DNA from 2 places in the Alkalibacillus flavidus genome. Region 2 is predicted to be linked to the other one. Evidence: riboswitches for the same ligand, from Rfam matches in the RefSeq annotation. Region 2 holds a riboswitch; the other holds the start of a gene.
The links. Region 2 has a riboswitch for cobalamin ahead of ABID56_RS08310 (ribonucleoside-diphosphate reductase subunit alpha). Riboswitches for the same ligand answer to the same signal wherever they lie in the genome.
Positions count from the first base shown of each region.

Region 1: it holds a riboswitch for cobalamin, as region 2 does, so the genes downstream of both, ABID56_RS10010 (ABC transporter substrate-binding protein) here and ABID56_RS08310 (ribonucleoside-diphosphate reductase subunit alpha) in region 2, are expected to answer to the same signal.

Region 1 is NZ_JBEPMX010000010.1:48,759-71,834, reverse strand. It holds gene ABID56_RS10095 (M3 family oligoendopeptidase) at 1-51, shown strand, start outside; gene ABID56_RS10090 (GNAT family N-acetyltransferase) at 286-789, opposite strand; gene ABID56_RS10085 (ArsR/SmtB family transcription factor) at 926-1,288, shown strand; gene ABID56_RS10080 (heavy metal translocating P-type ATPase) at 1,285-3,375, shown strand; gene hisC (histidinol-phosphate transaminase) at 3,413-4,468, opposite strand; gene hisIE (bifunctional phosphoribosyl-AMP cyclohydrolase/phosphoribosyl-ATP diphosphatase HisIE) at 4,461-5,093, opposite strand; gene hisF (imidazole glycerol phosphate synthase subunit HisF) at 5,099-5,857, opposite strand; gene hisA (1-(5-phosphoribosyl)-5-[(5-phosphoribosylamino)methylideneamino]imidazole-4-carboxamide isomerase) at 5,851-6,570, opposite strand; gene hisH (imidazole glycerol phosphate synthase subunit HisH) at 6,567-7,172, opposite strand; gene hisB (imidazoleglycerol-phosphate dehydratase HisB) at 7,184-7,774, opposite strand; gene hisD (histidinol dehydrogenase) at 7,786-9,075, opposite strand; gene hisG (ATP phosphoribosyltransferase) at 9,065-9,718, opposite strand; gene hisZ (ATP phosphoribosyltransferase regulatory subunit) at 9,705-10,949, opposite strand; gene ABID56_RS10030 (histidinol-phosphatase HisJ family protein) at 11,076-11,861, shown strand; gene ABID56_RS10025 (DUF368 domain-containing protein) at 12,083-12,898, opposite strand; gene ABID56_RS10020 (ABC transporter ATP-binding protein) at 12,976-13,740, opposite strand; gene ABID56_RS10015 (FecCD family ABC transporter permease) at 13,751-14,791, opposite strand; gene ABID56_RS10010 (ABC transporter substrate-binding protein) at 14,818-15,837, opposite strand; cobalamin riboswitch at 15,974-16,157, opposite strand; gene ABID56_RS10005 (BMP family lipoprotein) at 16,315-17,262, shown strand; gene ABID56_RS10000 (methyl-accepting chemotaxis protein) at 17,282-18,931, shown strand; gene ABID56_RS09995 (helix-turn-helix domain-containing protein) at 19,065-20,309, shown strand; gene ABID56_RS09990 (enoyl-CoA hydratase) at 20,327-21,100, shown strand; gene ABID56_RS09985 (NADPH-dependent FMN reductase) at 21,552-22,115, opposite strand; gene ABID56_RS09980 (3D domain-containing protein) at 22,432-23,076, shown strand, end outside.
Region 2 is NZ_JBEPMX010000007.1:140,910-148,199, reverse strand. It holds tRNA gene ABID56_RS08330 (tRNA-His) at 1-34, shown strand, start outside; tRNA gene ABID56_RS08325 (tRNA-Gln) at 43-117, shown strand; tRNA gene ABID56_RS08320 (tRNA-Gly) at 121-195, shown strand; tRNA gene ABID56_RS08315 (tRNA-Cys) at 236-309, shown strand; cobalamin riboswitch at 527-722, shown strand; gene ABID56_RS08310 (ribonucleoside-diphosphate reductase subunit alpha) at 861-3,137, shown strand; gene ABID56_RS08305 (ribonucleotide-diphosphate reductase subunit beta) at 3,150-4,190, shown strand; tRNA gene ABID56_RS08300 (tRNA-Leu) at 4,268-4,350, shown strand; gene ABID56_RS08295 (cell wall hydrolase) at 4,431-4,871, opposite strand; gene ABID56_RS08290 (ArsR/SmtB family transcription factor) at 5,026-5,349, shown strand; gene ABID56_RS08285 (cation diffusion facilitator family transporter) at 5,375-6,307, shown strand; gene ABID56_RS08280 (ZIP family metal transporter) at 6,338-7,153, shown strand.

The sequences.
Region 1 (23,076 bases), on a different contig from region 2:
GAACTGTGCAAACGCGATGTTGAAGAGTACTTGAATTTAACAGCTAAATAAATTATAGAGCTTGTGACAAACCCAATTCAGTAAAGTAAAACCCGGACGATTTAATTAAAAAATAAATCGTCCGGGTTTTCTGCTTAAAGTACTTATCACAACGCCATCCTTGGCATGACAACATTTTCCGAGGGAGTCTACGCATTTTGATTCCGCTTTATAAGTGCTTAACTCTTATGTTGCTTACACATTTAGCTTTTGTACAATTGAATCCCCTTCTATCCCAAGCTCTATTTATGAACGCTCGACTCTCTTTTCATAATAATAGAATGGCTCTGTAAAATCGCCGTGGTATTGTTGATCGACTAATGTGTATTGGCCTTTTTGGAATAATTTTAACGCTGCTTTATTTTCGCCATTTGTATCCGTTCTGATGTACGGAATGCCTTGTTCAGCCGCTAATTGTTCTGCAAAGTGATAAAACGCTAAACCTACCCCACGCTTCCTCGCACTCGGCGAAACGGCCAAACGCTTCAAACAAAGAAACGTATCTGCTTCTGACCACGCAATCTCATGGTACTCTTCATGGCCATGATCACTAATACAAGCTACACCAATCACGTCTCCGTCTTGTTCATACACATACAGCTCTCGATTATGTAAATCCTTCTCATAATGCGAACGAAGTGGATAAGTCTCTCCCCACTGAGATAACCCAGCGCGTGCCATGACATCCTTCGCCTCATTTACAACGATTTCAATTTGGTCTAAATCGTGCTTTGTCGCTTCTCTTATCATGTTGATCACCTTAATCATTTTTTATTAGTTTAACATCTCATCACACTAACGTGAACGAGGGGGGATTGACATTCAAATGATTGTTTGAATACACTATATTCAAACAATCATTTGAATGAAAGAAGGCGAATGACCGATGAAATTAGCAAATTGCGCATCAGATATCACCGAAGATCAATTAAAACACGTATATCATAAGGTCCACCAAACCAATACCTCTTCCGTTTCAAACCTATTTAAAGTCTTAGCTGATCCGACGCGTGTCAAGATCGCCCAAGCCTTAACAATCGAAGACGAGCTTTGTGTCTGCGATGTTGCAGCAATTATGGAAGTATCTGTAGCAACAGCATCCCATCACTTAAGAACATTAAAACAATACGGCCTGACGAACGTCCGAAAGCAGGGGAAAATTAGCTATTACTCTCTAGACGACCACCATATTGTTCGGTTAATTCAAATGGCTGTTGAGCACGAAGAAAAACTGGAGGCACTATCATGACAGAAGAAACGTATTACGTCCAAGGCATGTCTTGTTCTTCATGCGCGAAGACATTTGAAGAGAACGTTAAAGCGATTGATTCTGTTAACGATGCGGACGTTAACTTTGGCGCATCAAAAATTACCGTTTACGGAGAAGCGTCTGTTGATGAACTCGAAAAAGCTGGATCATTTGAACAGCTCGCTATTTCAAAAGAATTCACCCAAACATCATTTGATTTAAAACAAACGTTAGCATCTAATTGGAACTTACTCATTGCAACATGTCTACTCGCAATCGGGCTATACGGAATGTTCCAATTCGGGGATCATCATCCGTTTACCGTGACGACTCTCATTGGCTCTATTGCTATTGGCGGCTATTCATTAGTCATCACAGGCCTCAAAAATTTAGCGAAGTGGCGTTTTGATATGATGACGTTAATGACAATTGCTGTTATCGGAGCAGTTATAATCGGCGAATGGGTCGAAGGTGCCGTCGTCGTCCTTCTGTTTGCAATCAGTGAATGGCTTGAAAAATATTCGATTGACCGTGCTCGCTCATCTATTCAATCGCTCATGACGATCGCACCTGATACAGCAACCGTCAGACGAAACGGTCACGAAGAAACAGTTAAAGCAAATGACATAATCATTGGCGATACGATCATTATTCGACCTGGTGAAAAAATCCCCGTCGATGGCACGGTGACAGCCGGTGAATCATCGATTAACCAAGCAGCCATTACCGGTGAATCAGTCCCTACCTTTAAAACAATGGATGATAGTGTTTATGCTGGCACGTTAAATGAGGACGGCTATTTAGAAGTAGCAGCAACGAAACGCGCCGATCAATCAACCCTTGCGAGAATCATTCACCTAGTCGAAGAAGCACAAAATGAAAAAGCGCCTGCGCAACAATTAATCGACCGATTCGCAGCGTACTACACACCACTGATTATGATCATTGCCCTCGGCGTCGCAACGATTCCGCCTGTCGTGTTCGGATTAAGTTTCGAAACATGGCTTTATCAAGGGCTTGCGGTCCTTGTCGTCGGTTGTCCGTGTGCTCTTGTCATTTCCACCCCCGTCGCCATTGTAACGGCGATCGGAAGCGCTGCTCGGCATGGCGTCTTAATTAAAGGGGGCTCTTATTTAGAAACACTTGGTCGAATTAAAGCTATCGCATTTGATAAAACAGGGACCATTACACAAGGAAAACCAGCTGTACAAAATTTTCACCTTTTCAGCAATCAGTTAACGCCTCAATCTTTTTTTCAAATAGCGAGCGCGTTAGAGGCGAAATCACAGCATCCATTAGCTCAAGCAGTCATCCAGTATACTGACAACCAATTCGGCCTAAACGACTCACATTCTGTTGAAGCGTTTAAATCACTAACTGGAAAAGGAATTCAAGGTCGAATCGATGGCCAGGATTACACCATTGGTAGTCCGTCAGTGTTCACTCTATCACCCGAGAAACAATTGGCTGTCAATGAAGCTCAAGAACAGGGGCATACGGTTATTTTAATGAGTCAAAACGATAACTTACTTGGCTTCATCAGCATTGCCGACCCAATTCGTTCAGCATCAAAACATATGATTCAAGAATTATCTGACGCTAAGTTAACCCATTCGATTCTATTGACGGGCGATCATGATAAAACCGCCCAATCAATTAGTAAGCAAGTCGGCATTCGTCACTTTATTGCGAAACTATTACCCGCAGATAAGCAAACCGAAGTGAAGAATCTACAACAATCATACGGTCAGGTTGCGATGGTCGGCGATGGCGTTAATGACGCGCCTGCCTTAGCCACCGCTGATGTCGGGATTGCGATGGGAAGCGCTGGGACGGATGCAGCGTTAGAAACGGCTGATATCGCTCTAATGGGAGATGATTTGTCGAATCTACCTTACACCGTGCGTTTAAGTCGTAAAACACTTAACATTATTAAACAAAATATTATCTTTGCATTGAGTACGAAAACATTAGCCTTACTTCTCGTCATCCCTGGTTGGCTCACGTTATGGATTGCGATATTAGCTGACATGGGCGCCACAATACTCGTCACATTAAATGCCTTACGATTAATGAATAACCGATAAACAACGCCGCGAGGTTGACGTGACCTCGCGGCGTTGTTTACACCATATTTTCTATGGCATCTATCAATTTTGTCATCTCATCATCCGTGCCGATCGAAATCCGAACGAAGCCAGTTAACCCTGGTTTATTAAAATATCGAATATAAATACCTTGTGCCTTCAATTCATTGTACAACACGTCTGCCTCAATCCCGACAGGTTGTACAAACAAAAAGTTCGCTTTCGAATTCGACACCCAAAAACCTAAACCTTTTAATCGTTCAGTCACCCAATCTCTTGTCACGACAATATCACTTAACACCTGGTCATAATATGCATCATCTGCTAAGGCCTCTTCTGCCCCAGCTAAAGACACGCGATTCATCGTATATGAATTAAATGAATTTTTAATTCGCTCTAAACCTTCGATCAAACCAGTGTGTCCAATCGCATAGCCGATACGCATACCAGCTAAAGCATGGGACTTCGATAACGTCTTGGTGACGAGTAGGTTCGGGTATTGCGTCGTTAATGCTACAGCCGACTCAGCCCCAAATTCGACGTACGCTTCATCGACTATCACCACTTGAGCTGGATTCGCTTGAACGATCGACTCTACATCACTTAATGATAACGCTAGCCCTGTCGGTGCGTTCGGATTAGGGAAAATGACACCTCCGACAGACTGCTTTAAGCCATCGACTTGAATAGATAAATCATCATTCAGCGGGACTTGCTCAAACGGAATATCATACAAATTAGCATACACTGGGTAAAAACTATACGTAATAGCCGGCATTTTAATCGTTTGATCAGGCTCGAAAAAGGCTTGAAACGCAAAGGCTAGCACCTCATCTGACCCGTTACCGACAAATACTTGATCTGATGTGACATGCTCACGTTCGGCTATAATCGCCTTAAGACGCTCAGCTGTCGGACTCGGATATTTCCGTAAATCACTCGTTATAGAGTCCTCCATCGCTTGAATCGCTTTTGGTGATGGCGGGTACGGATTTTCATTGGTATTTAACTTAATAATATCTGTCTCTGTCGGCTGCTCACCTGGAACATAAGGTTCAGCTTCTTGAACTGTCCGACTCCAAAACTTACTCATCCGAATCCCCTTTCATGCGTTCAGTTAATACGGCTTTAACGTCTTCAATCGTAAGACCTCGCATAGCCATTAACACGAGTGTGTGATAGATCAAATCTGCTATCTCCATCGATAAGTTTTCGTTATCTTTATTTTTCGCGCCAATAATGACTTCGCCAGACTCTTCACTAATCTTTTTCAAAACTTTATCGACGCCTTCATCAAATAAATAGTTTGTATAAGATCCTGACTTAGGGTTGTCACGACGGTCTTGAATCGACTCGAATACCTCTTGGATAATTTGGCGATCATAATGAGGTTTCTCGCCTAAGTCGACTTCACGATAAAAACAACTGTTTGCGCCGGTATGACATGCGGGACCGATTTGTTCTACTTTCACGAGCAATGCGTCTTGGTCGCAATCATAGTATAATTGTTTCACATGTTGCTCGTGACCAGATGTGGCTCCTTTTTGCCATAATTCATCACGACTACGGCTGTAAAACCACGTTCGTTTCGTTTCAATCGTTTTATTTAGCGATGTTTCGTTCATATAAGCAAGCATGAGGACCTCACCCGACGTTACATCTTGTACGATGGCGGGGACGAGTCCTTGCTCGTCGAATTGTATGTTTAACGATTCCATTGTGATCACCCTAACCTTATCGGAAGTTCATGGTTATATAAATAGTGTTTTAATTCGGTAATGTCGATTTCATTAAAGTGAAAAACAGAGGCGGCTAGCGCAGCATCAGCCTGACCTTGTGTTAATACATCAAGAAAGTGTTCGCTTTTGCCAGCTCCACCTGATGCGACGACAGGAATATTAACGCGCTCACTCAGCATCGCCATCACATCACTCCGGTAGCCTTCTTTCACACCATCTGTATCCATGACGTTTAACACGATCTCCCCGGCACCACGTTTTTCACCTTCTATCGCCCACTCTAACAAGGTACGGCCCGTATTCTCACGGCCACCTTTAACAAACACGTACCATTCACCGTTTTCTTCTTTCGCATCAATCGATAGCACGACACATTGATTACCGAAGCGAACAGACGCCTCATCAATTAACGACGGATTGTGAACAGCGGCACTATTAACGGATACTTTGTCCGCACCAGCATTTAATACAGCGCGAAAATCGTCAACCGAACGAATACCACCGCCGACCGTGAACGGGATGTGCACTTCTTCTGCGACGCGTTCGACAACGTCTAGAAAAATATTTCGTTTTTCGTGCGATGCCGTAATGTCATAAAAGACGAGTTCATCAGCACCTAATTCACTATAACGTTTACCAAGTTCAACTGGGTCTGCGACGTCTTGAATATCGGCAAATTTTTTCCCTTTCACGACGCGCCCATCTTGTACGTCTAAACATGGCACTATGCGTTTCGCTAACATGTTGAAGACTCCTTCATGATCGCTTCTAGCGTGACTTTGTTTTCGTATAAAGCTTTCCCAACGATTGCGCCGTACAATTTAATGTCGCTTAACGCGCGAATATCTTTAAGCGATGAAACGCCACCAGAGGCAATAACATTAAGGGCGGTTGCTTCATTCATTTCGTACAAAGCATCGACATTCGGTCCTTTCAACATGCCATCTTTCGCGATATCGGTATAAACGATCGTCTTCACACCATAAGACTGCATTTGGGTCGCAAAATCGACCGCTTCTAAGTCAGACGTTTCGAGCCAACCATCAGTCGCAACATAACCCTCGCGCGCATCAATCGAGACGACAATACGTTTACTGCCAAATTGTTTCACGGCATCTCGGGCAAAGGTAGGGTCTTTCACCGCTGCTGTTCCTAAGATGACACGTTCAACGCCTGCATCTAACAAAGATTGAATCCGGTCGAGGTCGCGGACGCCACCGCCGACTTGAACGGGGATCGATACATGATTCGCAATCGTTTCAATGACGCCGACATTTTCCGATGGGTCTCCTTTCGCAGCGTCTAAATCGACTAAATGCAAATAACTCGCACCCGCGTCTTCCCATTGCCTTGCCATCTCAAGCGGATCACCGTAAACTGTCTCGTCATTGTAATCGCCTTGCTTTAACCGAACACACTGTTTGTTGCGCAAATCGATCGCTGGAAAAATCCTCATCTCACCATCTCCCCGAAATTCTTTAATAACTGCATGCCGACACGCGAACTTTTTTCTGGGTGATATTGCATACCCATTACGTGATCACGTTTCACGGCTGATGTGAACGTATCACCATACGTTGTTTCATGCAAGATATCATTTTCGTCCTTAGCGCGTGCATAATACGAATGAACGAAATAGACATAATCACCATCTTGAACACGATCATTTAAGGGTGTTGTCTGTTTTAAACGTAATTGATTCCAGCCCATATGCGGCACTTTTTCACGACTTGAAAAACGAACAATCTCACCATCAATCAATCCTAAACCGTCATGTTCACCATGTTCATAGCTTTTATCAAATAACAATTGCATACCAAGGCATATACCTAGCAATGGCTTACCGTCATTCACTTGACTAACAATTTCATCAACAAACCCTTGCTCGCGTAGCCGTTTCATCGCTTCACCGAACGCACCGACACCGGGTAAAATGATGCCATCTGCTTGCGTGAGTTCACGCGGATTACCTGTTATATACGAATCGATGTTTAATAACGTTAGGGCATGCTTCACGTTTTTTAAATTACCTGCTCCGTAATCTATTATTGCAATCATAGCGTATCTCCTTATTCCGACAATGTCCCTTTTGTAGACGGTACACTGCCGTCGTCATCATGGACTGTGACAGCCTCTTTTAACACACGACCAAATCCTTTGAAAATTGATTCAATGATATGGTGGTTATTCGAACCATGCATTAACTTAATGTGTAACGTCACGCCTGCTTGATTCACAAACGCGCGGAAAAATTCTTCGACGAGTTCAGTATCAAATGTGCCGACTTTTTCGGATAATTCATCGACATCAAAGACTAAATATGGCCGATTAGATACGTCAATGGATACTAAGCTCAAGGCTTCATCCATCGGCGTAAAATCAGAAGCGTATCGTTTAATACCACGTTTGTCGCCAAGTGCTTCTTTAAAGGCTTGTCCTAAAACAATGCCGACGTCTTCAACTGTATGATGATCGTCAACATAAACGTCTCCATCTGCTTTTGCGGTGAGATCAAACGATCCGTGTGCCGCAAATAACGTCAGCATATGATCGAAAAAGCCAACACCTGTATCGACTTCGACTTCTTTTTTGCCATCGAGGACATATGATAACTCAATCGCTGTTTCACTCGTGTTACGCGTGATCATCGCTTGTCGCATGCTAAAACCTCCTACTTTTCATCAAACCGAATTCGAACGGCATCGCGGTGACCGTCTAATCCTTCTTCGCCTGCGAATTGTTCGACTTGTTGTCTCACTTGTTCCAATGCGTCATCTGTATAATAAATGACACTCGATTTTTTCATGAAATCATAGACGCCGAGTGGTGATGAGAATTTAGCCGTTCCATTCGTTGGTAATGTATGGTTTGGACCAGCAAAATAATCACCGAGCGGCTCTGGTGTATAATGGCCAAGAAAGATTGCGCCAGCATGTTTAACACTCGGCAACCATTCAAACGGATGAGAGATTTGCAACTCTAAATGCTCTGGTGCCCACGCATTCACAAATGTCATCGCCATTTCAAGGTCTGTTGTAACGTAAATAGCACCCTGATTCGTTACCGATTCTTGTAAAATCGCTTGACGGTCACGTGTTTTCATTTGCCTCTCCACTTCAGTTTGTATCGCTGAGGCTATCGCTTCACTCGTCGTGACGGCTACAGCTGAAGCTAGCTCGTCATGCTCCGCTTGTGCGAGCAAATCCGCTGCAACGTATGCCGGATTGGCTGTTTCATCTGCGACGACGCAAACTTCACTCGGCCCGGCAATCATATCAATCCCCACATCACCGAAGACGTATTTTTTCGCTCGAGCGACATACGCATTACCTGGGCCAACAATTTTATCAACTGGCGTAATCGATTCTGTCCCATACGCTAATGTCGCAATACCGTGCGCACCACCGATTTTAAGAATGCGACTCGCCCCTGCTAAATCAGCCCCGACTAACGTCATCGGATTAACCGTCCCATCTGGCTGAACAGGTGTCGTCACAGTAATGTCGCTCACTCCAGCAACGACAGCTGGCATAATATTCATAAGCACCGTCGACGGATAGGCTGCTTTACCGCCGGGCACATAAACGCCAATACGAACAATCGGTGTAACTTGTTGGCCTAACCAAACACCATCTGCATTGTGCGAATACCATGACGTCTCTTTTTGTTTCGCATGATACGTCTGAATGTTTTCTTTCGCTTCCGTTAAAACAGCCATCATGTCATCGCTAACGCGTGTATAGGCTTCTTCTATCTCTTGAGCTGAAACGACGACATTGTTTAAATCGACACCGTCCAACGATTTAATATAACCGCGAACCGCTTCGTCGCCATCGCGTCTAATCGTTTGAACAATCGACTTAACGCGTTCATCAATCACATCATACTGAACAGCGTCGCGATTTTTTCGATTGGTGACAATTTCAGCGATATCTTGTTCTTCAATCACATTAATCTTCATCCGTGACACGTCCTTTGTTATCGATAATAGCTTTTACTTGGTCAATGACGGGACGAATAGAGGTTCCTTTTGTTTTGAAGCTCGCTTTATTTACGACGAGTCTCGCACTAATCGACAGCATCGTTTCTAGCACATCGAGATTGTTTTCTTTCAGTGTATTCCCCGTTTCGACAATATCGACAATGACATCGCTTAACCCAACAAGCGGGGCAAGCTCAACCGACCCGTTTAATTTAATCGTTTCCACTTGGCGTCCTTGTGATTGGAAGTAGTCATTCGTAATTTTCGGGTATTTTGTTCCTATAGTTAACGGCTGGTAATCTGATAAATCAGTACCTGGCTTACCTGCCACCGCAAATTCGCAGCGCCCAAAGCCTAGATCGACCAGTTCAAACACATCAGCTCCCGCTTCAAGCAATGTATCTTTACCTGCAACACCCATGTCGGCAGCGCCGTTTTCGACGTAAGTGCCCACATCCATCGCTTTCACTAAAATTAACTCATACTGGCCATCATCACTTAAAAAAGTCAGTTTACGCGATTTCTCGTAATAAGACGAAAATGTAATGCCAATTTGTTCAAAAATCTCAAGACTAAGATCCGCTAAACGTCCTTTTGCTAAGGCGATTTTAATCGGTTCCATACGTTATGCCTACTTTCGTTAAGACTTGATCGATTGTTTCAAATGGTTGTTTGTCACCGTTGATATTGACCGTTTTAGAGACAATATCAATGATGATACTCGATTCATCAACAACATCATCTTCATAAGCAATCGAGGTGACAATTTGGTTTTGTCGCAATGACTGGGCCAAACTAAACGCCTCTTTTGTCGTCGTATGATTCGTCAAAATGACAGCTTGGTTTGGCTCTTCTAACTGCAATGTTTGCTGTTGTTTAACAATACGAAGCAAATCATCAATATAAACGCCGAAGCCAATGGCACTCGATTCTAAATTAAAGTAAGTCATCAACTGATCATAACGACCGCCTTGAATCACTGGTTTACCATACCCTTCAACATAACCTTGAAACATCACACCAGTATAGTAATTCAAATGATTGACTAAGCCTAAATCGATCGAAATATAGTCGGCATAACCTAGTTCGGTTAAATGCTCAACTAATCCTGTTAATTGATCGAGTGCTTTTGCCATTTGATCATTGATGGCAACCGACTTCGCATCTTTTAGCACGTGATTCGCTTCACCGAATAAATGCGGCAGCCGTAATAATGCCTGTTTTACTTCATCACTTACTTGCAATGACTCTAATAAATCGCTTAGTTCGTATTCATTTTTTGCTTCGAGTTTTGCTTGAATTAACGCCTCTGTCTCAGCATCTAATTGCGCTTCATCCATGAGTGCTCGGAAAAAACCTGCTTGACCTAGCTCGAGTTGAATATCACTCACTTCAATTTGTTTCAACGTATCAACGGCTAAAATCACCATTTCTATATCATTTAGTTCACGACCGTCATCAAACCACTCAACACCCACTTGTGAAAATGAGCGCGATGTTCGATCTGATTCGCCGCTTTCCATGCGAAAAATATTGGTGACATAGTACATTTTATTTAATAATGGCATGTCTGATTTAGCTTGAGATGCCATTCTAGCAATCGGTACTGTCGCATCTGGTCGTAGCACGAGGACTTTCCCATCCGTATCAATCAACTTGATCATCTGGTCATCATTCATCGTTCCTGGTATATTCATAAATAAATCATAGTATTCAAATGTTGGCGTTTGAATGGGTTGGCATCCATAATGATGGTAGAGTTGTTTTAACCGATCGATTATCGTTTGTTTTAACTCATACTCTTGCGCATACAAATCAGTTACCCCTTGTGGTAACGGTTGGTTTAATGCCATAATTTCCACCCTTTATCACTCTATTAGTTTATCACTTTATCAGAATAAAGTTTATGTTTTATATTTTAACGATTGCGTCGTGTCCTGTCAAGCTATTAAAATAAGACCGTTAGAAAGGATGATACCATGTTTGATAACCATATGCACTCTAATTTCTCTGCCGATTGTGACGCACCGATGGAAAGCATGATTGAGGCGGGTATCGCTCGCGGTGTTCAAGAATTGTCATTCACTGAACACATCGATTACGACTATCCTGACCCGTCGATTCACTTTGATGTCGACCTCGAACGTTATCATCAATCCATCCGTTCGATGCAACAACAATACGGCGACCAAATCACGATCCGTAAAGGGATAGAACTCGGGTTCCAACCCCATTTGACCGAACGATATCAACAACTACTGCAACAGCACTCATTTGATTTTGTCATTGGCTCAATGCATACGACAGACAACAAAGACTTACACTCTGGTCGACTATTTGAAGGCCAATCTTTAAACGACGCGTATGAAAAATATTATACCGAATTATTCGAATGTGCGAAGGCTTTCGATGGTTTTAGTATTTTGGGCCACATTGACTTAGTGACCCGTTATAAATACGAACCAGGTGTGTATCATTTTCATGATGTGATTGAAGAAATTTTTAAAGTGATCATTCCTCGTGGACAAGGAATTGAAATTAATACATCGGGCTATAAATATGGCATGGACCGCGTGCACCCAACGCGTGATATTTTGAAAATGTATTATGATATGGGCGGCGAGATTGTGACGGTTGGTTCTGACGCGCACAAACCAGAACGCGTCGGCGACCACATCGAATCAAGCTATGACCTACTGCGTGATATCGGATTCAAATACGTCACAACATTTGATCAGCTCAAACCGACTTTCCACCGTTTATAATCAAGAGTTGCTCAATTATGATCTAGAGTCACTCATTCCATAGAGAAAGTCGCTCAATTAAAACTTAACTCACTCTATTATAACGCAAAGCTGCTCAATTCATAGCCAGTCTCGCCCAATTCATAGCAAACACGCCCAAATAAATCGAAGAACGCACAATAACTTGTAATAAAAAAACTGAGTCACCCTACTTTTATAGTAGGATGACCCCGTTTTCTTCTTTATCCTTGATGCTCTAACTTCCCGAGCAACACAGCGACATAAATGCCGACACCAATAAGAGCAACACTTATAATATTTAATATAAAACTCGGCTGAAACCCTGGATACACCACGACAACAGATCCGACCACGAGTCCAATAATCAACGCATACATTTGATAAAAATAATGCGTTAAAAAATAACGTATAATTTTACTCATCACTAACAGACCGAATCCTATACCAAGCGCTAATGGAATCAAGCCTTGAATAATAACATCACCTAAAACGTACGTAAACGTCGGGTACATGCCGACAATAAGCAACAACATCGATCCGCTAATACCAGGCAAAATCATTGCCGAACTTGCCAGCCACCCTGATAAAAACAACAATACATACGTTCTAGCATCAAACGTTGTTATCGCATCGGATACGCCTTCTTGGAAAAACGCCATTGACGCGACAAGAATAGCTGCTAATACAAATAAACTATAATGCGTCGCCCCAAACGTCGACGATACATTCGCTTTCTTTAACAACATCGGAATAATCCCAATGATAAGACCGATAAATAAAAATTGAATTTGATTCGGATAATGTTCAAACAACCAATCAATCGCATTGGCAAGCGTAAACAACGCGAATAATACACCTACTCCTAATGGAATTAGAAAGGCAAAATGTTTCTTCCATTCGCGCGATAATACACCATTAATGGCTTCAATTAATCGTTGATAAATACCTAATACAACAGCGATCGTTCCACCGCTCACACCAGGGACAATATCACTAATTCCCATTAATATACCACGATATATATTACGCCATTCCATACATGTGTCATCTCCCATTCATAGCTACGTACTCTTGTCTATTCTATTATACATAACATGATTGACGGAAGATGCCTTTAGAGTAAAATTTGTGGAATATTTTTTGTCGGATGACGAACAATTTCAGGAGTCGTTTGGTAAACCGTCGCGAGCGTTTCCGTCGTCAAAATATCATCGCTCGTTCCTTCTTTCACGACTTCCCCTTTGTCCATCAAAATTAACCGGTCACAATACTGCGCTGCTAAATTCAAATCGTGCAATACCATTAAGACGGTTAAACCTGTCCGTTTTTGCCAATCTTGCACTAAGTTAAGCACTTCTGTTTGATACCCAATATCTAAATAAGACGTCGGCTCATCGAGTAATAATAAGTCCGGTTCTTGTACCATCGCTTTCGCAATCGCTACACGTTGGCGTTCACCACCACTAAGCGTATCGAGCATTTGATCTTGCATATTTGAAAGTCCTGTAATCGCTAAAACGTCTTGTACCCGCTTCATATCGTCGTCACTTTCACGCTGGAAAAATTTCAAATGCGGATAACGCCCCATCATGACCGCATTCAGCACTGAGATCGGGTAAGGCGACAACCCATCTTGCGTTAACACAGACACTCGTTGGGCCCGTTTTTTATGTGACCACCGTTTGATCGGCTGACCATCTAAACGCACCTGCCCGCCTGTTGTATCATACACACCTGAGATCAACTTCATTAACGTCGATTTACCTGCCCCATTCGGTCCGATTAAGCCGAAGCATTGCCCCTTCTCAACATCAAAAGAGACATCTGACACTAACGGTTGTGCATCGATCATTTTCGTAACATGTTGTAGCGATAACATAGACATCCTCCTAGAAATACTCCCGCTTCGCTTGGCGGAGTAAATAAATGAAAAACGGCGCGCCTAAAAAGGCTGTAATGACACCTAACGGCAACTCACGCGGTGCTAAAACCACCCGAGCCAACGTATCTGCCCCGACAAGGAAAATCGCACCACCAACGAGTGATAGAGGCAAAATCAATCGGTAATCCGACCCAACGATGAGCCGAATCATATGCGGGACGACTAAGCCGACAAAACCGATTGCCCCCGAGACGGATACAGCCGCTCCGGTCATAAGCGATGCTAAAATCAATAATATGAAACGCGTCCGTTCGACAGACACCCCTGAATGGTGGGCCACCTCTTCGCCTAAACCGAGCATATTTAACTCACGTGTGAAAAATAACGATATGATGACTGTTACAGCCATGACAGGTAACACAACCGCTGTATAACTCCAGTCCGTTAACGTTAAACTACCCATCATCCAAAACACAATCGTCTGTAGTTTTTCGTTTGCTAAAGCCATGACTAATGACAAGCATGCCCCGAGGAAAGATTGAACAACTACACCTGCTAATATAATGGTTTCCATGCGAACTTTTTGCCCAATGCGAGCAATCATATAAACAATCATTAATGTGACAAAGCCAAACACAAACGCGACAACAGGCAACGTGAATTGACCGAGCCACATCAACTGCAGGCCAAACACAAACGTTATAGCGGCACCAAATGAAGCGCCCGAAGACACCCCTAAAATAAACGGATCCGCTAACGGATTACGTAAAACCCCTTGATAAAGCGCACCTGCAAGCGCTAATGCTGCTCCAACAAGAGCTGCTAGCAAAATCCGCGGCATACGTAAATCGACGACAATCGTTTCAGTGGCATCCGACCATGTTCCGTTTATGAAGCCATTCACAATAGGCACGCGCGATAAAATCACTTGCCAGACAGTTGTGAATGATATATTGGCAGAACCGAGTGAGATCGATAGACTCATTAATACAGCGAGCCCTAGCAGCAAACCGATTAATGAAAGCCATAACGTTTTGTGTTTCGTCATGTGTAACATCCATTCAATTTAAAAAATTAATTCATTTCGTTCGGATAAAGTATTCGTGCCAATTCTTCTAAACCATCAACCAAACGCGGACCAGGTCGAGATAATAAGTTGTTTTTCATGTCATAAATCGCTTCTTCTTGCACCGCTGTAATCGTATCCCAACCGTCACGGTTCATGATCTTCTCGTGTGCATTTTCTGTCGTTTCACCGTAAGTTGTTATGATAACATCTGGGTTCTGTTCAATGATCACTTCCTCACTCACTTGGGGCCAACCTTCTTGATCACCGATAATGTTAAGCCCACCAGCAAGCGTTAAAATTTCGTGTAAAAACGACCCTTGTGCACCAGAAAATAACTGGGGTCCAACCTCGACCCAAACACGCTTCCGCTCTTCTTCTGGAATGTCGCTAACCGCATCTTTCACATCACTGACGCGTGATCGCATATCACTGACGATGTCCTTAGCCTGATCCATATGACCTGTTGCTTGACCGACCATCTCAATATCACGGTACACTGCATCTAAGCTTTGCGAACCAATGACTAATACATTTAATCCTGCATCACGCATCGCGTCGATATCATCGGCATTTTGTACGTCAGCGACGACTAAATCTGGTTCTAAGCTCACGATTTTTTCAATATTTAAGTTCATATCTCCTACTGTTTCAACGTCGTTCACTTCTTTTGGATAATCGGCCCATTGTGACACACCATCAACAGCATCACCAGCTCCAACGGCATATACAATTTCTGTTGCGCTCGGAATAACAGATACGATCGACTCAGGTTTTTCTTCGATCGTTATCTCTTGATCTGTTCGGTCGGTGATCGTCACAGGAAATGTCGATTCTGATTCTTCACTTGCTTCGCTGTTGTCGTCGTCGTTTTCATCTGAAGTGTTCTCTTCAGATTCTTGTTGTTCCGTATTGTCTGTACTAGTTGTGTCATCTGTGGATTCTTCACCATTTTGGCAAGCTGTTAACCCGACAACTAGCACGAGTAAGACGATTAATACCCATTGCTTCATTTTACCTAACATCATCTTAACCTCTTCCTTTCTGTATTAAAAAATGCGCTTATTTCCTCCGTGAGTTTAGAGAAAACAAGCGCATCATGGCTTTCAAACTATATATGAATCGTTTGATTGATATATAGCGTTTCCTTTAACCCCGAAGGAAATCAGCTAAAATATATAGGCAGGTCTCCTGGCTCAGGATCGAAGCGTCTAACCCCTTCCCGTCATTTGACAGTGGCATGGTCAGTAGCTCCCCTACACAGTGGCGGGACCGCGCCGGATTCGCACCGGACTTCCCTATTAAGTAAACAACAATTGTCATTTACACCTACATATTCTATTGATTATTTTGTCACTTTTAATCTTAAGCTTAAACGATCAGAACGTCAAATGAATTTTATTTTTTCCAACTTTAACCTTTAAATTTATCGAGAAATATAAGATAATATCTTAGTAAGAATTACCGATAAATTTCGACATTTATTTTAAATTAGGAGGTTTTCTATGAAGTTTTATAAAATGACCGCCCTGCTTGTTTTCATCCTGATTATAATGGCGGCATGTTCTTCAAATAATGAGAATATAGACTCAAGCGACGATACGCTGTCAGCTGGGCTTCTCGTCACAGAAAGTGGTATTGGTGATAATGCGTTTAGTGACTTAGCTTTCCAAGGGTTAACCCAAGCGCGCGATGAGTTAGGTGTTGTTTTCGATTACCGGGAACCACTTGATCAAGATTATGAAGCAAAATTACAAGAATTAATCGATCAAGACCACGATGTAATTTTCGGGTTAAGTTTTACAACAGCTCCTGCGATTGAAGCGAAAGCGGAAGAGTATCCCGATCAACAATTCGTCATGATCGATGCAGTAATTGACCTACCAAATGTCACATCTATCACCTTTAAAGAAGACGAAGGAAGCCACTTAGTCGGATTGATTGCTGGTATGCGTACTGAAAGCGACACGGTCGGTTTCATCGGCGGTGTGGAAAGTGATGTTATCCAGCGATTTGAGAACGGCTTTAAAGAAGGTGTTCGCGAAGCCAACCCTGATACAGAGATTTTAACTGAGTATGCTGGGTCTTTTGATGATGACCAACTCGGTGCAGATATTGCGGCTGATATGATTGATGAAGGTGCTGATTACATATTCCCATCTGCCGGTTTCACGGGTACAGGAGCACTACAAGAAGCACAAAGCCAAGGTATCTATGCTTTCGGTGTGGATACCGACCAATATACGATTGCTGAAGATGCTGTTGTTACATCCATGGTTAAAAACGTGAACGTCGCGATTTATGATGTCATGGAACAACTAGCTAATGGGGAGACACTCGAAGGTAATCACCGCGAATTAGGTTTAGATCAAGACGGTGTCGGCTTAGCCCCAATCCGCGTCATTGAACTGACTGATCAACAACAACAAACGTTAGACGATGCACGAAATTAAACGAGGAAGGAGTCTTTAAATGTCAATTAAAAAACGATTATATATTATGACACTGACGCCTTTAATTTTAAGTTTGTTGATCGTGTCATATGTCGCATACGAAATGATGAACTTACAGGCGTCATCACAAGATGATATTGATGTATTACTAGAGAGTAAAGAGATTTATGCGCAATTCCATGCGACAGAACAAGCACTCACAACCTATTTCTACAGTCCGTCTACCGCGACGAAACAAGAAGCTGAATTACAGCTAGAACAGACAGAAGAGATGGCTCAAGGTATTACTGAGTTAGTTAAAACAGACGAACAAGAACGTTGGGCGACCCAAGCGCAAGAAAAGTATAATGATTGGCAAGAACTAACTGTACAAGCTTTAGAAAGTGAAGATATGAATGAAGTTCAACGCCAAGCATTGCGTACAGCAGGACTTGTTAACGATGCTTACATGCTAGAACGCGCAAGTAACAATTGGTACGACAACAATACACAAGAGCAACAAAACTTGATTGCTGGTGTTTTAACAGCTATTTTAATCGCTAGTATCGTACTCGTCATATTCACGTTACTCTTAACATTACGTTTGTCGAATCGTATCGCCAATCCGTTAAGATCATTATCTAGTCAAGCACAAGAAGCAGCATCTGGTAAACTATCACTAGACATTGAAGTTGACGAAAAAGAAAAAGACGAAATCGGCCAATTAAAACGATCATTCAAGACAATGATCAACAACTTAAAAGACACCGTCGAGTCGATTCATTCGATTAATCGTCGCGTCGATGAATTTAGTACCCAACTAAATGACGAAATCAAGAGTTTAACAGAAGGTAGCGAACAAGTCGCTAGCTCGACAGATGAATTAGCTCAAGGTAGTCAATCGATCTCGAATGACGTCCAAGATGCGGTCACGCTCGTCGAAAAAATGCAACACGATTTTGAAGCCAACGCCGAAGAAAGCGATAAAGCGAATGAGGAAAGCACGCATGCTCAACAAGCGGTCCAAGACGGCCACGAAGCACTCGTATCGCAAAAGACGATCATGGAACGCAACCAAACAGCCATGTCCGAAGTCCGTCAGTCGGTTGAACAGTTCACTCACTATACAGAACAAATCGAGCAAGCTGTTGCACTCGTTAACGACATCGCTGAACAGACGAATTTACTCGCCTTAAACGCAGCGATTGAAGCAGCTCGTGCTGGCGAACACGGTAAAGGTTTCGCAGTTGTTGCCGACGAAGTCCGTAAGCTTGCTGACCAATCAACGTCTGCAACGGATGATATTAAACAAATGGTCGATCAAATCCGCGTAGGCGTCGATCAAATCAATAACCAAACAGAAGAAACAACACGACTAAGCGAACAACAAGTGGATGCTGTGAACACATCAGAAAACTCATTTAACAATATTGCTGACCATGTGGGACAAATTTACGATCGCCTGGAACGCCTATCCGCCAATATGGATGAGTCACGCAAACAATCTGAACAAATTACAGCCACGATGGAAAGCATTAGCTCTGTCACTGAAGAAACAGCTGCCGGCACTGAAGAAATTTCAGCATCAGCAAGCGAACAACAAAATGCCTTCCAAAAACTACAACAAGAAGCCGAAAAGCTCGAGGCTATGATCGAAGAACTAAACGAAAAAACATCACATTTCCATTAATGAATCAATCCCTTTCGATTCCAGACGATGAATCGAAAGGGATTTTTTACAGCCTGACTAATTTTGATTACAATAAGGTTACCAATAATCGCCAACAACCAATGATGTTTAAGAAACGAATGAGGTGAATGCTATGTTTAATACGAGTTCTTTTATACAATATCATCGAACGAAACAAGGGTTATCACAAAAACAATTAGCGACAGGTATCTGTTCGATCTCGTATTTAAGTAAGATCGAAAATAAAATCATCGAACCCAGTCAATCCGTTTTTGAATCTCTTTGCGAACGACTCGGCATTCCCGCTCATTCAATTGAATCCGCTTCAGGTAGTGATATTGAGGACGATATCGAAACACTTTATAAACTCATTACAAAGAAAAATTTCACTGAAGCTCACGATTTATATGAAACGATTCAAGCAACTCTATCTCCCTTTCATCACGACGATGTACAACACTTTTTTAAGCTCATCGAACTCTATTACTTAATTGAAACGAAGAGTGATCGCGTCACGAACTATGCTATTGATAACTTATTCAACATTCAATCGAGCTTTCAAAACAAAAAACGCTACTACTTCTACAAAATTATCGGCATTTATTATATTCATTTAGCGTACCCGCACCAAGCGATTGTACACTTTATCGAAGCCGAAAACGTTCTCGATGAATACGGGTTAAATGACCCCGACTTATATTATTTAATCGCGGCGACATATACTCGACTTTATGAACCGTCACGTAGTAATCATTACTGCCAAATCGCTAAAGAACAATTTATTAACACTTTCTTATACCCTAAGATTACTGATTGTTATATTTTGTTCGGTATCAATTACACCTTGTTACAAGCTTTCGATATCGCCGAGCACTATTTCTTTCAAGTCCTTAATTCCAGACCGATGATGGACTCTGAACGCGTCACAGCAAATCTCCAATACAATATCGCATACCTTTATATCGAAAAAGAAGACTGGGATAAAGCTCTTACCTATCTAACATCAGCTTATGAAGGTTTTAACACGTCATATGAAAAACTACGATGTTTGCAACTTTTCGCAAAAATTCACTATCATTTGCAGGAATACGACACAGCCATATCGTATATTAACCAAGGGGAGACATTGAGCCAACAAATCGGCGACCAAAAAATCCGGTGTTTACTTTGGATGTTAACCCACGAAATCAACCAAACTGTTGCAACTAATACTTTTCTTCTAGAAGCGAAGCAACAATGGATTCCCTATTTAGTGCAACGTGGGGAAAACCGAACGCTTAAAGAATTGTACATATTAATGGCTGAATCATTAATGGCGCAACAAAACCACCGTGATGCGATAACGTATTATGAAAAAATATTAAAGCTTGGAATATAATTAAAGCGAGGGATTTTATGTCTAATTTAGTATTATTACACGAAGAAGATGGCGTCACCACAATCACCTTAAACCGACCTGAACAAGTTAATGCTTTGAATGAAGAAATGTTAAATGTGCTGGCTACCAAATTGAAAGAAGCAAGTGAAAACGACTCGAAAATAATCGTTTTACAAGGGAATGGGAAAGCGTTTTCAGCTGGTGGCGATTTGAACATGATTGCAAGTGCTGATAACGACAATGCTTTTAGTGACATCATGAACATAATAGAACAAATCGTTCTAACGTTATACCAAATGCCGAAAATCACGATCGCCGCCTTAAACGGATCGGCGGCTGGTTTAGGCCTAAGTTTGGCATTAGGTTGCGACTACGTCTTAGCGAAATCTGATGCGAAAATTGCGATGAACTTCATCGGAATCGGGCTGATCCCAGATGGCGCTGGACATTTCATGATGCAACAACGCGTCGGCACCGTCCGAGCGAAACATTTAATTTGGGAAGGTAAAAAGCTAGAAGCTAATGAAGCGAAAGGAATTGGGTTAATCGATTTTGTCATTACGTCTGATTTGGACCAATCGGTTAAACAATATACGGATAAACTCAAGAACTCACCTATTCTCGCGATGATTCAAACGAAAACGATTTATCACCAACAACAGCTTGACGAATTGAAGTCTATTTTAGCAGCAGAAACGACTGCACAAACAGCCATGCGAAAAACAAACGACCACCATGAAGGCGTCGATGCTTTCCTAAACAAAAGACAGCCTGACTTTAAGTGGGAATAACAACACTAGAAATGCTTAATCAAATCCATTATTAAAGTACGTTGTTGATTGTGTGATCCGTTTACGGTGGACGCTTTCCGACGACCCGGATGGTCTAGTGTCGACGTTGGCCACAAAAGCGGATTTCATAAGCTTCCTTGACTAATTCTGCGCCGAGTACTCGCAGGCGCAGGACGTGACCGTTTTTAGTCGACCGCGGGCACGGCTCGAGCCAGGCAACATCATCGAGTAAGCTACCTTGTAACTTGCACCGAGAAAGCCTACTTCGAAGCGTTGCTAGAAGACACAGGTGCATCTCTCGGGGTCTCGAGACGCGTGCTGTTCCCGCAGGCGTCTACGTGTTTTGATTCTGCTTCATTAGTGCTTAACTATTACGATGTTCAAACATTCGTCTTTTGTAAAATCGAATCTACTTCTGTCCAAGCCTCCTAAAGTAAGAAACAATATGGTGTTATGAGTATAAGTGATCGCCTTTTTTAATAGCTTGACTCATCGGTAAATAATGCGAAAAAACGCGTGCCAATTCATAAATACGGTGTTTAACGTCTTCATCTATTAAAACATTGGTATGGGAAAACTGCGACGAGTCTGTATACACATAATTCGGTGTGATTAAGCATCTGAAATAATCGAAAATTGGCTTCAATTGATTTTCAATGACTAAATGATGCTGCACCGTGCCGCCATTAGCCATCAGTGCGACTGGTTTATAGCGCATCGCTTGCGGCGAAACAAGATCGAGTGCGTTTTTTAATGCGCCTGGTATAGACCCTTGAAATATAGGGGTCGCGATAATGAAACCATCAGCCTTCTCTAATTGATGGATAAGCGTTTGCGTTTCTTCACCATATTCTTCAACGGCTCGACCATCTGCAAACTCTATTTGGTATTGATCTAAATGAATATGTTCCACTTCAATTTCATGCGATATATTTTTCAAATGATGTTCAGCTTCTTCTAACAACACCTTCGTCTTAGATCCCACCATTGTCCCGTTTAATAGCGCGACTTTCATCATGTAACCTCCCTAACGATCAACATCTTTCATAGTGATTTTCTCTCTATCAAACACGGAGTTTAACCTTTGTTATACCATTGACACTTACTCTATTTTAACCCTTGCTTATACGCTTTTCAAATTTATCATAATTGTACCGTTTATCAGTCTGTTTAAAATTTTGAGATTCTTTTCAAGCTTGTCATGAAACTGTTACACACTTGCCCAAGCATTGAGATTGACCTGTTATGTGTAACTGTTATACTAGCCCTCGGGCTTTGAAAAAAGAACCATAGTCCTATTGCGAGTTTGTTTAATTTACGGAGGTATGTACATGAATAAAACTATTTTACTAATGATTGGCGCAGCCATTCTGATCGCCATTCTGTTAGTGGCTTTTGATTCAGATATAAAGAAGGCAAACACACACGAAGATATGTCAACAGATAAATCAGAGTCAGTTATTAACAATGAATACCAAGCGATTTCAACAGAGTTAACAGCAAAGAAATCGATCGACGTCATTAAGCCACAACCAGAACCAAAAACAGCAGTAGCAAGCCAACAATCTAGTAGCTCAAATGACACAAGCAATCAATCAAGTGAACACAACACCAATCAATCTAGCAATAATCAATCTAATAATAATGAGCAATCTGGTGATGTTCAACAAGTAAGCGAATCAGAAGGCGCGAAGGAAATGATGTATATGGAGGCAACAGCTTACACCGCTTATTGTGATGGTTGTAGCGGCACGACGTATACAGGGATTGATTTAAGAGCCAATCCTAATCAAAAAGTGATTGCTGTTGACCCTAACGTTATTCCATTAGGCGCGACAGTTTGGGTTGAAGGTTATGGCACAGCTGTAGCTGGAGACATTGGTGGTGACATTAAAGGCAATCGGATTGATGTCTTCATTCCAAGTGAAGACGAAGCATTTCGATTTGGCCGCCGCCAAGTTCAAGTAAAAATTCTT
Region 2 (7,290 bases):
GCATTCGAGGGTTCGAATCCCTCCGGTCGCCCCATTTGATATTGGGCCATCGCCAAGCGGTAAGGCAACGGCTTTTGGTGCCGTCATGCGTAGGTTCGAATCCTACTGGCCCAGCCACTTGCGGAAGTAGTTCAGCGGTAGAACACCACCTTGCCAAGGTGGGGGTCGCGGGTTCGAATCCCGTCTTCCGCTCCATTTTTTTAATTCTAGACTTCTCAAAATACCAGCTATCGATGGCGGCATAGCCAAGTGGTAAGGCAGAGGTCTGCAAAACCTTTATCACCGGTTCGAATCCGGTTGCCGCCTCCATATCTCATTTCAAATTGATTACATAAGCCAAGTTGGTAGACGTTACGTTTATCAACTTTTTTTGTTTTATAGTCCGCTGTTTTCCCGTCTCTATTGCTATCTATCGACGTTCTCTACAGTCCATCATGATATTTTTTCATACATTCACTCTTGCTATATTAATTATTTTCTATTACACTCAATATATAGTTGTTTTGTTACAACTTAAAACTACATATTGTATTCAGCTTATGCGGATGCCTTTGATAGGCTTAATAGGGAATTTGGTGCAAGTCCAAAACTGCCCCCGCAACTGTAAGCGTGGATGAAATGGGAATGACCACTTTATAAGATGAGTTAGAGCTACTTATAAGGGAAGGCCCAGAGTAAAAAGAAGCGTAAGTCAGGAGACCTGTCTGTATGAGCCGAGTTACATTGTCTTCGGGGTGAAAGAGAATGGAACGACAGCGGTGATTACAGGTAGGTAACAACTCTACCATTGTCATATAAGTCGTTTTATTCGCTTTCAACCTCGTTGGAAGCGAATTTTTTTGTATTAGGGAGGTTTCTACATGTCGATGGTGACGAATGTAAGTACAGTCGTTTTAAATGGTGATGATCAAAGTGCTTTTTCAGAAAAGCGACTTCGCCAGTTTATTCACGATGTGACGGAAGGTTATGAGCATTTAGATGTCTTGTCGTTTGAAGAAAAAGTGATGATGACGATGACTCAAAAAGGCGAAGTAACAACACATCAAATTACGAATGAATTATTGTTGCGAGGTTTAGACCATATTAGCCCTCAAGAACCTGATTGGACGTACGTATGCGCAAGAATTTACTTGCGTCAAATGTATCAACAAGCAGCATATAATCGACAATACGAGTCAAATGAACGTTATGGATCGTATTATGAACTGCAACAATTACTTAGCAACAAGGGGATTTATAGTTTTGATATATTAGATCATTACTCGAAAGAAGAACTGGACGAAGCGAGTTCTTGGATCGTATCTGAACGCGATGAAGCGTTTACCTACATTGGACTTAGAACATTAGCCGATCGTTATTTAGCGACAGATCATGATGGACACGTCTATGAATTGCCTCAAGAACGATTTCTAACCATTGCGTTAACGTTAATGATGCATGAGCCACAATCCAAACGCATGGAGCTAGCAAAGGAAGCATATTGGGCGTTAAGTAACCTTTATATGACGGTTGCAACGCCAACACTTGCCAATGCGGGTAAATCGTATGGGCAATTGTCGAGCTGTTTTATCGAGACAGTCGATGATAGCTTACAAGGGATTTATGATTCAAATACAGATATTGCGAACTTATCGAAAAATGGGGGCGGCATCGGCGTTTACCTTGGCAAGATTCGTTCACATGGCAGTTCGATTAAGGGATTTAAAGGTGTTTCGAGCGGTGTAATGCCGTGGATGAAGCAATTGAACAATACGGCTGTCAGTGTGGATCAACTCGGCCAACGTCAGGGGGCTATAGCGGTTTATTTAGATATTTGGCATCGAGATATTTTTAAGTTTTTGGATGCGAAATTAAATAACGGCGACGAACGTCAACGGACGCATGATCTGTTTACAGGAGTGACGCTACCGGACCTTTTCATGGAGAAAGTGGAAGCCCGTGACGATTGGTATTTGTTTGATCCACATGAAGTAAGAGAGGTAATGGGTTTTAGTTTAGAAGATTATTATGATGAAAAGCTGGGATCTGGGGCGTTTAGAGAGAAATACGAAGCATGTGTGAACCATCCTGAATTGACGAAAGAAACTGTGCCCGCGATTGATGTAATGAAACGAATAATGGTCAGTCAGCTTGAGACGGGGACGCCTTATATGTTTTATCGTGATGAGGCAAATCGGCAAAATCCCAACCATCACACCGGTATGATTTATTGTTCAAATCTTTGTACTGAAATTATGCAAAACCAAAGCGCGACAACAGTTGATGAGCAGTATACCGAAGACGGTAAAATTGTCGTGACGAAATCGCCTGGGGACTTCGTGGTTTGCAATTTATCGAGTATCAATTTAGGCAAAGCGGTTCCTGCAGAAGTTCTTGAGCGTCTGATTCCGATTCAAGTCCGCATGTTAGATAATGTGATTGATTTAAACCATATTCCAGTGTTACAAGCACAAATGACGAATCAAAACTATCGTGCCGTCGGATTAGGGACATTTGGGTATCATCATTTGTTAGCCTTAAACGAGATCGCATGGGAGTCTGAAGAGGCAATACAATTCGCAGATGAGTTATATGAACAGATTGCTTATTTAACGATTCAAGCGAGTATGAAGTTGGCGCAAGAAAAAGGCGCTTATCCGTTGTTTAAGGGGTCGAAATGGGATGATGGAAGCTATTTTGATGATAAAGGCTATACGAGTGAAGTATGGCAAAGGTTGAAACAAGACGTGCAGTCATATGGCCTTAGAAATGGCTATTTAATGGCTGTCGCACCGAATTCTAGTACGAGCATTATTGCAGGGAGCACGGCGAGTATCGATCCAATATTTAAGAAATTTTATTCTGAGGAAAAGAAGGATTATAAAATTCCGGTCACAGCACCAGACTTAAATCCTAAAACGTTTTGGTATTATAAATCGGCTTACGATATCGATCATCAATGGACGATTGAACAAAATGCAAAGCGTCAACGCCATATTGACCAAGCTATTTCCTTTAACTTTTATGTCCGAAATACGATTAAAGCGAAAGAATTGCTCGATTTGCATTTATCGGCTTGGAAGTCAGGTTTTAAAACGACGTACTATACGCGCTCAACGTCTTCAGATATTGACGATTGCGTAAGTTGTGAGTCATAAAGGAGGTTAATCATGGAACAGACAATGCGAGAACGCCAATTATATGATTTGAATGCGCCTAATCAATCGACAGGTATTATTAACGGTGAAAGTTCAAATGTTCTTAACTGGGATGATGTCCGGTTCAAATGGGCCTATCCGATGTATAAAAATATGCTCGCTAACTTCTGGACGCCGTTTGAAATCAACATGTCGAACGATCAGAAACAGTGGGCTGAATTAACGGAAGACGAACGCGAATCGTTTAAAAAGATCATCGGCTTATTAGCGTTTTTAGATTCAGTACAAACGGATTATTCGGCAAAAGTAGCCGATTATTTAACCGACTCGAGTCTGGCAGCACTGATGCAAGTGTTATCCTTTCAAGAAGTTGTTCATAACCAGTCTTATTCGTATGTCTTGTCATCTCTCGTTGATAAACAAGAGCAAGATGCTATTTTCGAATATTGGAAGCATGATGAGGTGTTAATGGAACGGAATCAGTTTATTGCTGATGGGTATGAACGGTTTGTGAAAGAAAAATCACCGCAAGCTTTCATAGAATCGGTCGTGTATGATGTCGTGTTAGAAGGCTTGTTTTTCTATGCAGGATTTGCGTTTTTCTACAACTTAGCCCGTAATCAGAAGATGGTGTCAACGAGCACGATGATTAACTATATTAATCGCGATGAACTATTGCACGTGAATTTGTTTGCTCATATCTTTAAAGAAACGTTGAATGAGAATCCTGAATTGAATACAGATGAGAATCTGCAATTCGTGACAGATACATTTCGCGAGGCGACAGCACTAGAAGTGAAATGGGGCGAACATATCATTGGTAATAAAATTGATGGGATCAATATGAATGAGTTAGAACAATACATTCAATACACAGCGAATAAACGGTGTAAGTTAATGGGGGCACCTATCCCATTTCCAGACGTCCAAGACAATCCGCTTAAATGGATTAAGGCCTATAAAGATGCCGACGAAGGTAAGTCCGATTTCTTCGAGCAGAAATCGCGTCAATATACGAAAGTGTCGGATGATAACGGATTTGATGAATTGTAAATTTGAGTGGCATAGTATCTTGACAAACAAGCCATTTCGTCATATTATGGTTAATGCACGTGAAAAAACGTGTCCATGCCGGTGTGGCGGAATTGGCAGACGCGCGTGACTCAAAATCACGTTCCCTCGTGGAGTGCCGGTTCGAGCCCGGCCACCGGTACTATAATTCAAATAAAACCCACAAATGTTGAGCAATCAATATTTGTGGGTTTTATTTTTTGATTAGAGCTAAAGTAACGGTCAATACCGATAAGCACTATCACACGTACTAGCCTGTGGTTCATAATAACAATGTTCTTTATAACGTCCGGTAAGGGGTTGGCTGAACCATGTTGGAGGGCATTCATCATACGGATTAAAATACCAAAGCGCGTACTTTGCAGGTTGTTGTCTCCAATACTTCACAACTTGTCGGGCTAATCGTTTTTCTGTTTCTCGTGCTCGTTGATAAAATAAATTTCCTTCTTGCACAGCTTCAAAAGAATAATTTCCGCCTTGAATTTGAAAGATTACGTCACGTATAGAGCTTAATCCTTCAAAGTCCAAACAATTCGCTCGTGCTCGGTTGACGATGACGTTCCCTACCATTAACATACCTAGTCGACCTTCACCGACGGCTTCCGCACGAATCATTCTTGCAATTAAATCGATGTCACTCTCGGTATATGCGACTCTCGCCACGGTTATCACCTCATAACTATTTTATGAAAACAACTGACGTCAATGAATGTTTTATAAACTTTATGAAATCACACGCTATTTGACACAGAAGCGCTTTCTTTATTAATATATGAATATATATTAATATAATCATATTCAGAAGGGGTGTATCCCTATGAGTGATGAGCAACATATGAAGATGCATCATGAATCTTTAGATAACGAGACGCTTTTTGTTGTGTCACAAACGTTCAAAGCGCTTGGTGACCCTACGCGTATTCAGATACTTCATTTACTATTTCATGATGAATATTCGGTGAATGGGATCGCTCAAGCCTTAGACTTAAGACAATCAACAGTCTCTCACCAGCTCCGATTTTTGAAAAACTTACGCTTAGTTAAATATCGTCGAGACGGTACAACACTATATTATTCGCATGATGACGAACATGTGATGAAAATGTTAGAGCAAACGATCGAACACGCTCGTCATAGTTAACATTGTAGAATTTGGAGGTATTAAGATGGGGCATGATCATGGACATGACCATACACACGGTGCGAATAAAAAAGCACTGTTTATTAGTTTTTTAATTACGAGTGGTTTTATGATTATCGAAGCAATTGGTGGTTTTTTGACAAATAGTCTTGCCTTATTATCGGATGCGGGTCATATGTTGAGTGATTCAGTCTCACTTGGTGTTGGCTTACTCGCATTTACGCTTGGTGAAAAAGTGGCGGACTATAGTAAAACATTCGGTTATAAACGGTTTGAAATATTAGCGGCTGTGTTTAATGGTGTCACGTTAGTATTCATTGCGCTTTATATTTTTTATGAAGCGTATCAACGTTTTATTGATCCACCTGAAGTCGCTTCGATCGGAATGCTTGTGATTGCGATTATTGGTTTTGCGGTTAATGTGTTAGTCGCTTGGATCTTGATGCGCCAGGGTGATACAGAAGACAATTTAAATTTAAGAGCTGCTTTCCTCCATGTTTTAGGTGATTTACTCGGTTCAGTTGGAGCGATTGTAGCAGCATTACTTATTATGTTCTTCCAATGGGGGTGGGCTGACCCGCTAGCGAGTGTCATCGTCGCTAGTTTAGTTTTAATTAGTGGCGTAAGGGTATCGAGAGAATCGGTTCACGTCTTAATGGAAGGTAAACCAAAGAATGTAGATTTAGACGAAGTTGTTCAAAGTATAACGAGTATCGATGGTGTCCAAAGTATTCATGATTTACACGTATGGAGTATAACGAGTGGTCAAAATGCGTTGTCATGTCATGCTGTTGTAGAAGATGATTTAACCGTGAGTGAATGCCAATCGCTGCTACGAGGAATTGAACATGAACTGGAACATCAAAAAATAGGTCACGTGACCATTCAGTTAGAAAATGACGATCATCCGCATGACGATTCCTTAATGTGTCAATTGGATACAGAAAGTCATCATTAAATGTTGAAGTCGATTTGGAGTGGATAACATATGATTGATATCTTTATATCGTTAAGCCCTGTGATGCAAGCATTACTCGCGACGTTATTTACGTGGGGGATGACGGCTTTAGGGGCTGCGCTTGTATTTACGACGAAAACGATGAGTCAAAAATTACTCGATGGGATGTTAGGGTTTGCAGGAGGTGTCATGATTGCGGCGAGCTTTTGGTCGTTATTGGCACCGGCGATTGATATGGCTGAATCTGATACATTGCCAGCGTGGGTAGCGGCAGCATCAGGATTTCTGACAGGTGCCTTTTTCCTTTGGGGGATTAATAAATTGATACCGCATATGCATCCGAATACGTCGATGACAGACGCTGAAGGGATGAATCCGAGCAAGCGTAAACGAAGTACGTTGTTAATTTTAGCGATTACGTTGCACAATATTCCAGAAGGTTTGGCCATTGGCGTGTCTTTTGGAGCAGTCGCAGGCGGTTTTGATTCTACTTCACTTGCAGCCGCTGTGACATTAGCCCTTGGAATAGGTATTCAAAACTTCCCAGAAGGCACAGCTGTCTCGATGCCACTTCGACGAGAAGGGATGTCACGCCGGAGAAGTTTTATGTACGGTCAGTTTTCGGGTATGGTTGAGCCGATCTCAGCTGTTGTCGGGGTATTGGCGGTGACGATGATGGAACCGTTATTACCGTTTGCGCTTAGTTTCGCAGCAGGGGCGATGATTTTCGTCGTGGCTGAGGAAGTGATCCCTGGCTCGCATGAAAATGGCCATAAAGATTTAGCATCATTGAGTTTAATCGTAGGTTTTACGATTATGATGATGTTAGATGTGGCACTAGGTTGAAAAAGTCGCGATGATTTATAAAAAACAAACTTTTAAAATGCATAATTGATTAATCATTCGTTTTTTGTTACATTATAATTGTAACGAATAAGAAAAACTCATTTATAAATACAATTAACGAACATTGAATAATTGAA